Regions from separate parts of the Mesorhizobium sp. WSM4820 genome, predicted to be linked through region 3. Evidence: predicted binding sites of a transcription regulator. Region 3 holds the regulator's gene; each other region holds the start of a gene.
What was found. The regulator PhoB, encoded in region 3, activates phosphate uptake and scavenging genes when phosphate is short. The targets are predictions, from matches to a motif close to TGTCATNNANCTGTCAT.
Positions count from the first base shown of each region.

Region 1: the regulator PhoB is predicted to act here: its motif matches at 1,473-1,489, upstream of AC0L2R_RS13960 (alpha-D-ribose 1-methylphosphonate 5-triphosphate diphosphatase).
Region 2: the regulator PhoB is predicted to act here: its motif matches at 1,395-1,411, upstream of AC0L2R_RS16160 (ceramide glucosyltransferase).

Region 1 is NZ_JBVVQN010000007.1:197,086-200,357, forward strand. It holds gene phnF (phosphonate metabolism transcriptional regulator PhnF) at 1-251, opposite strand, end outside; gene AC0L2R_RS13960 (alpha-D-ribose 1-methylphosphonate 5-triphosphate diphosphatase) at 248-1,429, opposite strand; gene AC0L2R_RS13965 (PhnD/SsuA/transferrin family substrate-binding protein) at 1,550-2,407, shown strand; gene AC0L2R_RS13970 (phosphonate ABC transporter ATP-binding protein) at 2,487-3,236, shown strand; gene phnE (phosphonate ABC transporter, permease protein PhnE) at 3,229-3,272, shown strand, end outside.
Region 2 is NZ_JBVVQN010000009.1:54,394-57,665, reverse strand. It holds gene AC0L2R_RS16170 (Hsp33 family molecular chaperone) at 1-683, shown strand, start outside; gene apaG (Co2+/Mg2+ efflux protein ApaG) at 880-1,272, opposite strand; gene AC0L2R_RS16160 (ceramide glucosyltransferase) at 1,530-2,684, shown strand; gene AC0L2R_RS16155 (O-succinylhomoserine sulfhydrylase) at 2,731-3,272, opposite strand, start outside.
Region 3 is NZ_JBVVQN010000018.1:6,614-9,885, reverse strand. It holds gene pstB (phosphate ABC transporter ATP-binding protein PstB) at 1-332, shown strand, start outside; gene phoU (phosphate signaling complex protein PhoU) at 368-1,075, shown strand; gene phoB (phosphate regulon transcriptional regulator PhoB) at 1,092-1,781, shown strand; gene AC0L2R_RS25255 (ROK family protein) at 1,913-3,160, opposite strand.

The sequences.
Region 1 (3,272 bases), on a different contig from region 3:
TCATGCTGTAACTGCTGCAGCGCCCGGCGAAGCGTAATGCGGGTGACCGCGAGTTTCTCTGCCAGATGCGTTTCTCCGGGAAGCTGGCTGCCCGGCGCAAGACTGCCGCTCTCGATCAGATCGAAGATGTGATCGTAGATCTGCTGCCAGATCGGCGTATCGCTGCGAGGCCGAAAGACCAGCCCGTCAAAGGCCAGAAGGCGATTGCCATTGCGCTCGTGTGGTGTTGAAATTTTCGTGTCCAAGTTCATGAAACCTTATCCACCGGCGACCGCTGTGCAGACCGTCGGTCTGTGCGGGAGAGCCCGGAGCTATAGACAATTTGTCCATGGACCATGGTGGCCACCACACGCGGATGCTCTGGATCGCCAGCATCGACCAGGATCAGATCCGCCCGGCGGCCGGCAACAAGCGAGCCGCGATCGTCGAGGCCGGCCACCCGGGCCGGGTTTGCCGAAACCAGATTCCAGATCGAGGGGAAGTCGCCGGCGTCTGGCGAAGACAGTCTGAAGGCCGCATGCAGAGGCGAAGGGTAGTGGTAATCGCTGGTCAGCACCGTGCAAAGTCCGGCTCTGACGGCCTCGGTGGCATTCAGCGCTCCATTATGGCTGCCGCCGCGCACGACGTTGGGCGCGCCGAGGATCACGTCCTCGCCCATTTGCCGCGCGGCCTTGGCCGTTTCGAGCGTTAGCGGAAATTCCGAGGCCTTTGCGCCGAGGGCGCGAAAATACATGCGTTCCTCGGGAGACGCTTCGTCATGGGCAAGAAGCACATTGCCATTGGCCCGCGCAGTTGCGGCCAGCTTCCCGATCGCGATCTCAACCTCGGCGCGGCGGGACCAAATCTGGCCGAGCAACGTCATGTATTGCTCGCGGCTCAAGCCAGACCGCTCCGCCATCTGACCGATCTTGCGGGCAATCGTGCCGTTCAGCACCGACCCCGTGGTATGATCGTTGACGGCGATGATCGGCCGTGGCGAAAGCGAGAGCCATTGTACGACCTGCGCCATCTGATCAAGCGCGAAGGTCTCCCAGCGCAGATGCAGACGCGTATCGCAGCCAAGGCTATCGCGGAGATCGCAGACCGCGCCGATCAGCTGTTTGGCAGCGTCGAGCGAGCGAAGTCCAGGCTCCCACGACACCGTGACGCCGTGAAAGGCCGTGGTTACGCCATTGGCGACAAGCTGGCGGTCCGTATCTTTCAGCGCCAGCGCGGTGTCGAAGCGGACACCGGGCCGCGGCATGATCTGGCGCTCGAAGCCGTCGCCGTGGATATCGACGATCCCCGGAAGCACGAGCAGACCATCGGCATCGATTGTGGAGGCATGGGCCGCTCGCAGCTCTGACAGGGCGCCGCCGGTGACGCTCAGGTCCGCGGTTTCAAGTCCCCGTTCGGTAAGGATGCGACCACCCTGGATGTGCCAGTTCACTGTATCCCTCAAAAAGCAAAGGCTGCCGGTGGCGCCGGCGAAATGTCACGAGCACGTCATCTGCTGCGTATACGGATTAGCGGGTAACAGTTTCCTGTCTATACAGCAAAGGAAAAAACGATGATCCGCAGCATCGCAACCGCACTCGCCCTGACGCTTGCCTCCGCCGTTCCAGTGTTTGCGGAGCCAGTGAAATTCGCGGTAACCGACATGGAGGGACTGGAGGCTCTTCAGCAGGAATTCGGTGCTTTCCAGACCGCTCTTGAGGAGGCGACCGGCCTGGATGTCGAGCTGTTTCCGGTCAGTTCGCGGACCACCGCAGTCGAGGCGATGAATTCCGGGCAGGTCGATCTTGTCCTGACCGGTCCTGCAGAATACGTCGTCATGAAGGAATTAAGCCAGCCGAAGATTGTTGTCGCCTGGCAGCGCCCCGACTATTTCGCTCAGATCGCCGTGCTGGCGAATGGACCGATCCGCTCGGCCGAAGACTTGAAGGGCAAGAAGGTCGCATTCGGCTCGGTCGGCTCGACCTCCCAGCACCTCGGCCCCGCGCAGGCGCTGGCCGATTTCAACCTGAAATATGCCACCGATTACGAACCGGTAATCATATCGCGCAACATCGCGGCTGAGGCTCTCATCCGCGGCGACATCGCCGCTATCGGCTTGAATTTCGGCTATCTCAACTCGGTCCGGGAAGCATTCCCCGGCGTTGCCTTCTCGGTCATCGCACGGGGCCGCGATCTGCCGAACGACATTCTTGTCGCCCGCAAGGACATTTCAGATGACGTGTTCGTCAAGATCCGCGATGCCTTTGCGAAGAATGGCAATGAGCTGATGAAAGCGATCCTGACCGGCGAGGACAACCAGAAATTCAAGGGCGGTTTCTTCCTGACTGATGTCAGGGACTCGGACTACGACTATGTCCGCTCGATGTACCGCACGATCGGAATCGAGACCCTCACCGACTTCGTAAACTGAGGCTCGCTCCTTTTCAGCGACAAGGCCGGCGGCTAACCGCCGGTCTGTTTCGCAGTTCGGTCTCGGCCAAGAGGTCACTATGACAGCCATCATTCGGGCGCACGATCTTGCGAAGAGCTATGCGAACGGAAAGGTCATTTTCTCCAGTATCGGCCTCACCATAGCATCGCGCGAACGGGTTGCCCTGATTGGCTCGAACGGTGCTGGAAAATCCACCCTGCTCAAATGCCTCATTGGCCTTCTACCGTCGAGCGGTGGCGAGGTCGTCACCCTCGGCGAGAGCTTCCGCTCGGCGCCGTCCGTCGCCCAGCTGCGGCGCATTCGCAGGCAGATCGGATTTGTCTTCCAGCACCACGGACTGGTCAGCCGCCAATCGGTTCTTACAAACGTTTTGCAGGGCAAGCTCGGGCTGCCCGGCGGCTGGCGCGGCTGGCACCATTCCATCGCAAAGCAACACTGGCGCGAGGAAGCAATGCAGGCCCTCGCCGAAGTGCGGCTTCTCGGCAAGGCGGGCGCCCGCGCCGACGCGCTTTCTGGAGGGCAGGCGCAGCGGGTGGCGATTGCCCGTGCGTTGATCCGGCGTCCGAAGCTTTTGATAGCAGACGAACCGGCGGCAAGTCTCGACCCGGCGGCTGGACATGATGTGATGCGCGTCTTCTCCGAGCTGACCCAGGATCAGGCGATCACTTTGGTCTACACCACGCACGACATGGAACATGCTCTCGACTACTCCGACCGCTTGATAGCGCTCAAGGCGGGCAAGGTCTTCTTCGACCGACCGACGGCGCAGGTGACCCGCGCTGATCTGAAAGACGTCTTCGATGCATGACCGCCTTTCGCCGAGCCGGATTCCATCGATCTCGCC
Region 2 (3,272 bases), on a different contig from region 3:
CCCGCTTCGACGCCGACCGGCTGGAGGCACTGATTTCTGCCGGCGAGACCTCGCAGCGGACGCTGCTCGGCAGCGGTGTGCTGGCGCTGACTATCGACCAGGGCGCCCACACGCAGCGCTATCAGGGCATCGTCCAGCTCGACGGCGAGACGCTCGAGGAGGCCGCGCGCACCTATTTCCGGCAGTCGGAGCAGATCCCGACCGATCTCAGGCTTTCGGTGGCCAAGCTGTTGACGCCCGGCATCGGCGGTGCCCGCGAGCAATGGCGCGCCGGTGGCATCCTGGCGCAGTTCCTGCCGCAATCGCCTGAACGCATGCGCGTGCCCGACCTTCCGGGTGGCGACGGCGATCCGCGCGAGGAGATCCATGATCCGGCCGACAATTCTTGGCAGGAACTGCTCGCGTTGCTTGGCACCATCGAGCCGACGGAACTGATCGACCCGACGATCGGCGCCGAGCGGTTGCTTTACCGGCTGTTCCACGAGCACGGCGTGCGCGTCTTCGGCGGCGTGCCGGTAGCCGACCAGTGCTCATGCTCCAGGGAGAAGATCCGCGGCATTCTCGAAGGCTTCTCCGCCGACGAGATCAGGGACAGCACCGAGGATGGCGGCATTCACGTCGCCTGCGAATTCTGCTCGAAGCAATACGACTTCGACCCGGCGGAATTTGCTGCGGCTCAATAGAATTGAAATCACCAACGAAGCCTTGGCGCTGCCGTTCACCCTTACCCTCTCCCCGTGAAGAACGGGGAGAGGGGGCGCCAGCGTTGCGACAGGTTGTCCAGTTGATAGATGGTTCCCTTCTCCCCGTTCACTAAACGGGGAGAAGGTGCCGGCAGGCGGATGAGGGGCAGCACGACCTTCCGGCCATCTATCTCCCTCAGTTCACCGTCCGCCGCGTGCCCGGCAGGTCGAGCGAAAAGGCGGGGATGGCGACGTCGAACGTTTCGCCCCGCTTGTTGCGCATCGTGTAGTGGCCGACCATGATGCCGGATGGCGTCGAGAGTGGGCAGCCAGACGTATACTGATAACTATCGCCGGGATTGAGTTCAGGCTGGTCGCCGACAACGCCGGCGCCGCGCACCTCCTCGACCCGGCCGGTGCCGTCGGTGATCTGCCAGTAGCGCGACAGAAGCTGCACGAATTCATCCGACTGGTTGTCGATGGTCACCTGGTAGCCCCAGACATAGCGGTTCTCCGAAGGGTCGGAGCGATCTTCCAGATAGAACGGCCTGACCTGCACTTCGATGTCGCGCGTGACGGCGCTGTACATAAATCACTCCACACTATGCAGACGGAACATTCGACGCTCTCCGCAGTTCGGTCAACGGGGTGCGTCCCCTCGGTGTCTGCCATCGTTGCCCGAATTTGTTAAGCGCAGGTGCCGAACAACAATGTCATTTAAGTGACACGTGACAATGATGGTGTGCAGGGCCGGGGATGGTGTGCAGGGCCGGGCGACTCAGCATTCTGTCGAACTGTTGAAAACGGCTTCATGCGGCCGATTTTTTCTGGAGCGACCAGATTTTGATGGAATTGACAGTCACAGCCGCCTTGCTTTCCATAGTTCTGCTTGTTGTCAATCTCGCCAGCATCCTGCTCGCTTCGTTGAAGCTGAAGCGGCCTGGCAGGATCACGCCGCCAGCCGCCAAGGCGCCGCCGGTGTCGATCGTCGTGCCGTCGCGCGGCGTCGAGCCGTTTACCGAGGAGACGCTCGAGCGCGCCTTCTCTCTCGACTGGCCGCACTATGAGCTCATCTTCTGCGTCGCCCATACCGACGACCCGGTGGTCGGGCCGATCACCGATGCGATCGCCCGCTTTCCGGCCGTGCCGGCCCGGCTGCTGGTCGGCGACGACCGCATCAGCGGCAATCCGAAACTCAACAATTGCGTGAAGGCTTGGGAGGCCGCGCGCCACCACTGGGTCATCCTTGCCGATTCCAACGTCCTGATGCCGAGGGACTATGTCCAGCATCTGATGACGGCATGGCGGCAGGACACCGGCCTCGTCTGCTCGACGCCGATCGGCTCGCGGCCGGACGGGTTCTGGGCGGAGGTCGAATGCGCTTTCCTCAACACGCTGCAGGCCCGCTGGCAATATACCGGCGAGGCGCTCGGCCTCGGTTTCGCCCAGGGCAAGAGCATGCTGTGGAACAAGCCATTGCTCGACGCCAATGGCGGCATCCGTGCGCTTGCCGCCGAGATTGCCGAGGATGCCGCTGCGACCAAGCTGGTCAACGGGCTCGGACTGCGCGTCAATCTCGTTGCCGCGCCCTTCGAACAGCCGCTCGGCTTGCGCACATTTGGCGAAATCTGGTCGCGCCAGGCCCGCTGGGCACGCCTCCGTCGCGTCACATTCCCACTGTTCTTCGCGCCCGAGATCCTGATCGGAGCGGCGCCGCCGCTGGTGCTTGCGCTGGTTGCGGCAGCAGGCGCCGGTTTCAGCCTGCCGGCTACCGCCATCGCCGTGCTGATAGTCGCCTATCTGCCGGAATGCGCTCTCGCCTCGGCCAAGGGCTGGCACCTGTCGCTGCGCATGATCCCGGCGATGGTTGCGCGGGACGTGATGCTTCCCGCCATCTGGGTGCGCGGCTGGCTCAGCGGTGCCGTCGACTGGCGCGGCAACACGATGACCATCCAAACCAGCGCCGTTGCGGAATTGGAAGAGACGCCGTCGGGCGCCTGACCGCGCCTGCTTTGCAGATTAGAGCGCAGCAGTTCGGCGCGTATCCCTACCTGGCGGCTTTCAAGGCCTGCTCGATGTCTTCGAGCAGGTCGTCAGTGTCCTCCAGTCCGACGGATAGCCTGAGCGTGCCTGGCCCGATGCCAAGTTCGGCCCGCGCCTCGTCGCTCAGATTCTTGTGTGTCGTCGTCGCCGGATGGGTGATCAGGCTCTTGGCGTCACCGAGATTGTTGGAGATCAGCACGACATCGAGCGCGTTCTGGAAGGCGAAGGCCGCCTGCTTGCCCCCCTTGACGTCGAGGCAGATCAGCGTCGAGCCGCCCGACATCTGCTTCTTGACGATCGCCGCCTGCGGGTGATCGGCGCGGCCGGGATAGATGACGCGGACAATTTCCGATCGCTCGGCGAGGAAGTCAGCGATCCGGCCGGCACTTTCTGTCTGCTGGCGAACGCGTAGTGGCAGCGTCTCCAGCCCCTTCAGCAGCGTCCAGGCATTGAAGGGCGAGAGGCTGGGACCGGTGTGGCGGAAGTAGTCGTGCAAATTCTCGTCGATCCACTTCTTGTCCGACAGGATGATGCCGCCGAGGCAGC
Region 3 (3,272 bases):
TCGAGTCGGGTACCGGCCTGTCCGGCGGACAGCAGCAGCGCCTGTGCATTGCGCGCGCCATCGCCGTGTCGCCGGAAGTGATCCTGATGGACGAGCCCTGTTCGGCGCTCGATCCGATCGCCACCGCCCGCGTCGAGGAACTGATCGACGAACTGCGCCAGAACTATACGATCGTCATCGTCACCCATTCGATGCAGCAGGCGGCGCGCGTGTCGCAACGCACGGCGATGTTCCATCTCGGCTATCTGGTCGAGGAGGGCGCGACCGACAAGATGTTCACCAACCCCGACGACAAGCGCACCCAGGACTACATCACCGGCCGGTTCGGCTGAGCGGTCCGGCGAATTTCGAACACGAGGACAGCACCATGGGTGAACACACCGTCGCATCTTTCGACGAGGAACTGGAGCACATCGACCGGCTGATCCGCGACATGGACGAGCTCGCCGCCGCAATGGTAGCGGCCTCGATCCGCGCGCTGCTTGCGTCGGACAATGCGATGGCGCAGCGCGTTGTCTCGGACGACGCCATCATGGATGCGCGGCAGCGCGAACTCGATGACAGCGCCATCACGCTGATCGCCAAGCGGCAGCCGATGGCGCAGGATCTGCGCGCCGTGGTTGGCGCAATCCGCATGGCTGGCGATCTCGAGCGCATCGGCGATCTGGCCAAGAACATAGCCAAACGGGTCAGCGCAGTCGGGCAGAGCGCGACGCCGCGTAATCTGTCGCACGGTATTGACGCGATGGCGGATCTCGTTCTTGTGCAGCTGCGCGGCGTGGTCGAGCACTATGTGTCGCGCGATGCCGGCGCGTTGAAGGAACTGCGCGCCGACGACCAGAAGATCGACGTGAAATACACGGCGGTTTTTCGCGAGCTCCTGACCTACATGATGGAGGATCCGCGCAACATCACCGCCTGCACGCACCTTCTGTTCTGCGCCAAGAATCTCGAGCGTATCGGCGATCACGTCACCAACATCGCCGAAAACGCCTACTTTGTCGTGACCGGGCAGCAATTGCCGGCGGATCGCCCGAAGCTCGACGAAACGACGATGTCGGCGCCGGCGACATGACAGGAGTGACCGGCCGATGATCGCGCCGCGCATCATGGTGGTGGAGGATGAAGAGCCGCTGGGCGTCCTCCTCCGTTACAATCTGGAATCCGAAGGCTATCAGGTCGAGGTGGTGACGCGCGGCGACGAGGCCGAAATCCGGCTGCAGGAAAACGTGCCCGATCTTTTGGTGCTCGACTGGATGGTGCCGGCGGTTTCCGGCATCGAGCTTTGCCGGCGGCTTCGGGTGCGCCCCGAAACCGAGCGGCTGCCGATCATCATGCTGACCGCGCGCGGCGAGGAGAGCGACCGGGTGCGCGGCCTTTCGACCGGAGCCGACGACTATCTGGTCAAGCCGTTCTCGACACCGGAATTCATGGCCAGGGTCAAGGCGCTGCTGCGCCGCGCCAAGCCGGAAGTGCTGTCCAGCGTGCTCAAGGTCGGCGACATCATGCTCGATCGTGAATCGCACCGGGTCTATCGCAAGAAGAGCGAGATCCGGCTCGGGCCGACCGAATTCCGGCTGCTCGAATTCATGATGCGGCACCCGGGTCGGGTCTTCTCGCGCAGCCAGTTGCTCGACAATGTCTGGGGCGAGACGATCTACATCGACGAGCGCACTGTGGACGTCCATGTCGGCCGGTTGCGCAAGGCGGTCAACAATGGTCGCATGCCCGATGTCATCCGCACCATCCGCGGCGCCGGCTATGCGATCAGGGAAGACTAGCTGATACCTGCGCTTCCGGCGTACCCCAAAGTACGCTCCGCTCCGGATCTCGGAACCCACCATTCTCGACTCGGCCTGACCTGAATCTCAACACACCCCAAGTCGCGACCCGGGAATCCCTGCCTTCGGATTCAAGCCACGTTCTTTCCGACCGAGCCGGCTCGTGCCTGGATGCTCGGCGCGAAAATCTCCTGATCGACGAAGCTCAGCGCCCGCATGGCGCAGCCTTCGCGGATCAGCGGCAACTCATTCGGCTCGGTGTCGAAGGAAATCGAACCCGAATGCTGGCCGCCGGCGGTCTGGGCGATGGCCTCGCGCAGCGCCGGCTCGATCAGGTCGAAGGCGGCAGCGCTGGCGCCGACCATGGCCACCGGCGCCGGATCGATCAGCGCAAACAGGCTGCCGAGCCCGAAGCCGAGCGCCTCGCCGGCCTTGCGGTAGGCTTCGCGCTCCGGTCCGTCCGTCTCGCGCGCCCGGGCCGCCAGTGCCCGCATCTCGGCGTCGCTGACATCGGCGACCGGCTCTGCGTTCTCGCTCAACAGCCTTGCGTTGCGCCAGATGGCGTAGTTGCCGGCATAAGCCTCGACGCAGCCGCGCCGCCCGCAGCGGCAAAGCGCGCCGCCCGGCCGATGGATCATGTGGCCGAATTCGCCGCCCGAGGAGTGGGTGCCGGTGAACAGCTCGCCCTTCAGCACCAGCCCCATACCGATGCCGTGCGAGAGCAGGATGGCGATGAAATCATCGCGGTAGCGATCCGGGTGGCGCCAGCGCAGCGCCACGGCCATCATGTTGCAGTCGTTCTCCATGATGGCCGGGATGCCGAACTCGCGTTCCAGAATGTCGGCGAAGGCGATGTTCGTCTGCGGCGTGATCGGCGACCACAACATGGCGCGCGCATGGGAATCGGTGATGCCCTGGATTGCCAGCGCGATGCGGGCGACGCTTTGGACATCGAGGTCGGGATCTTCGAGCCGGCGTCGGACGATGGCGACACATTCGCCGATCAGCGCGTCGCGCGACATGGTCAGCGTGTCCAGCCGGCGCTGGTCCTCGGCGACCACTTGTCCGGCATAATCGATGACGGCGACCGACAGGAAATTCAGCGACAACACGACGGCCAACACCGCAGCGGCTTGCGGATTGAGGCTGAGGCCGACCTGCGGCCGGCCGCGTTTCAGCGAAACCGTCTCGCTCGCCTTGCTCTCGGCCAGGATGCCTTCCTGGATCAGGTCGGCAGAGATCGCCGATATGGTCGAATGGCTGAGGCCGGTGGTCGCGGCGATCTCGGTCCGCGACGGCTGGCCTGCCCGGCGCACGGCCGAAATCACCATCGCCCGGTTGCGCCGGCGCAGATCGTCATGACGGATTCCCACCGACATTTTTGTTTCCTCCTCACCGCCGCGGCCGCTCATGAATCGGAAGCCGTCGGTAATGTCCGACAAATACTGGCAGAAGCAGAAGGGGCTGTCATTATTTATTCCGAGCCTCGAA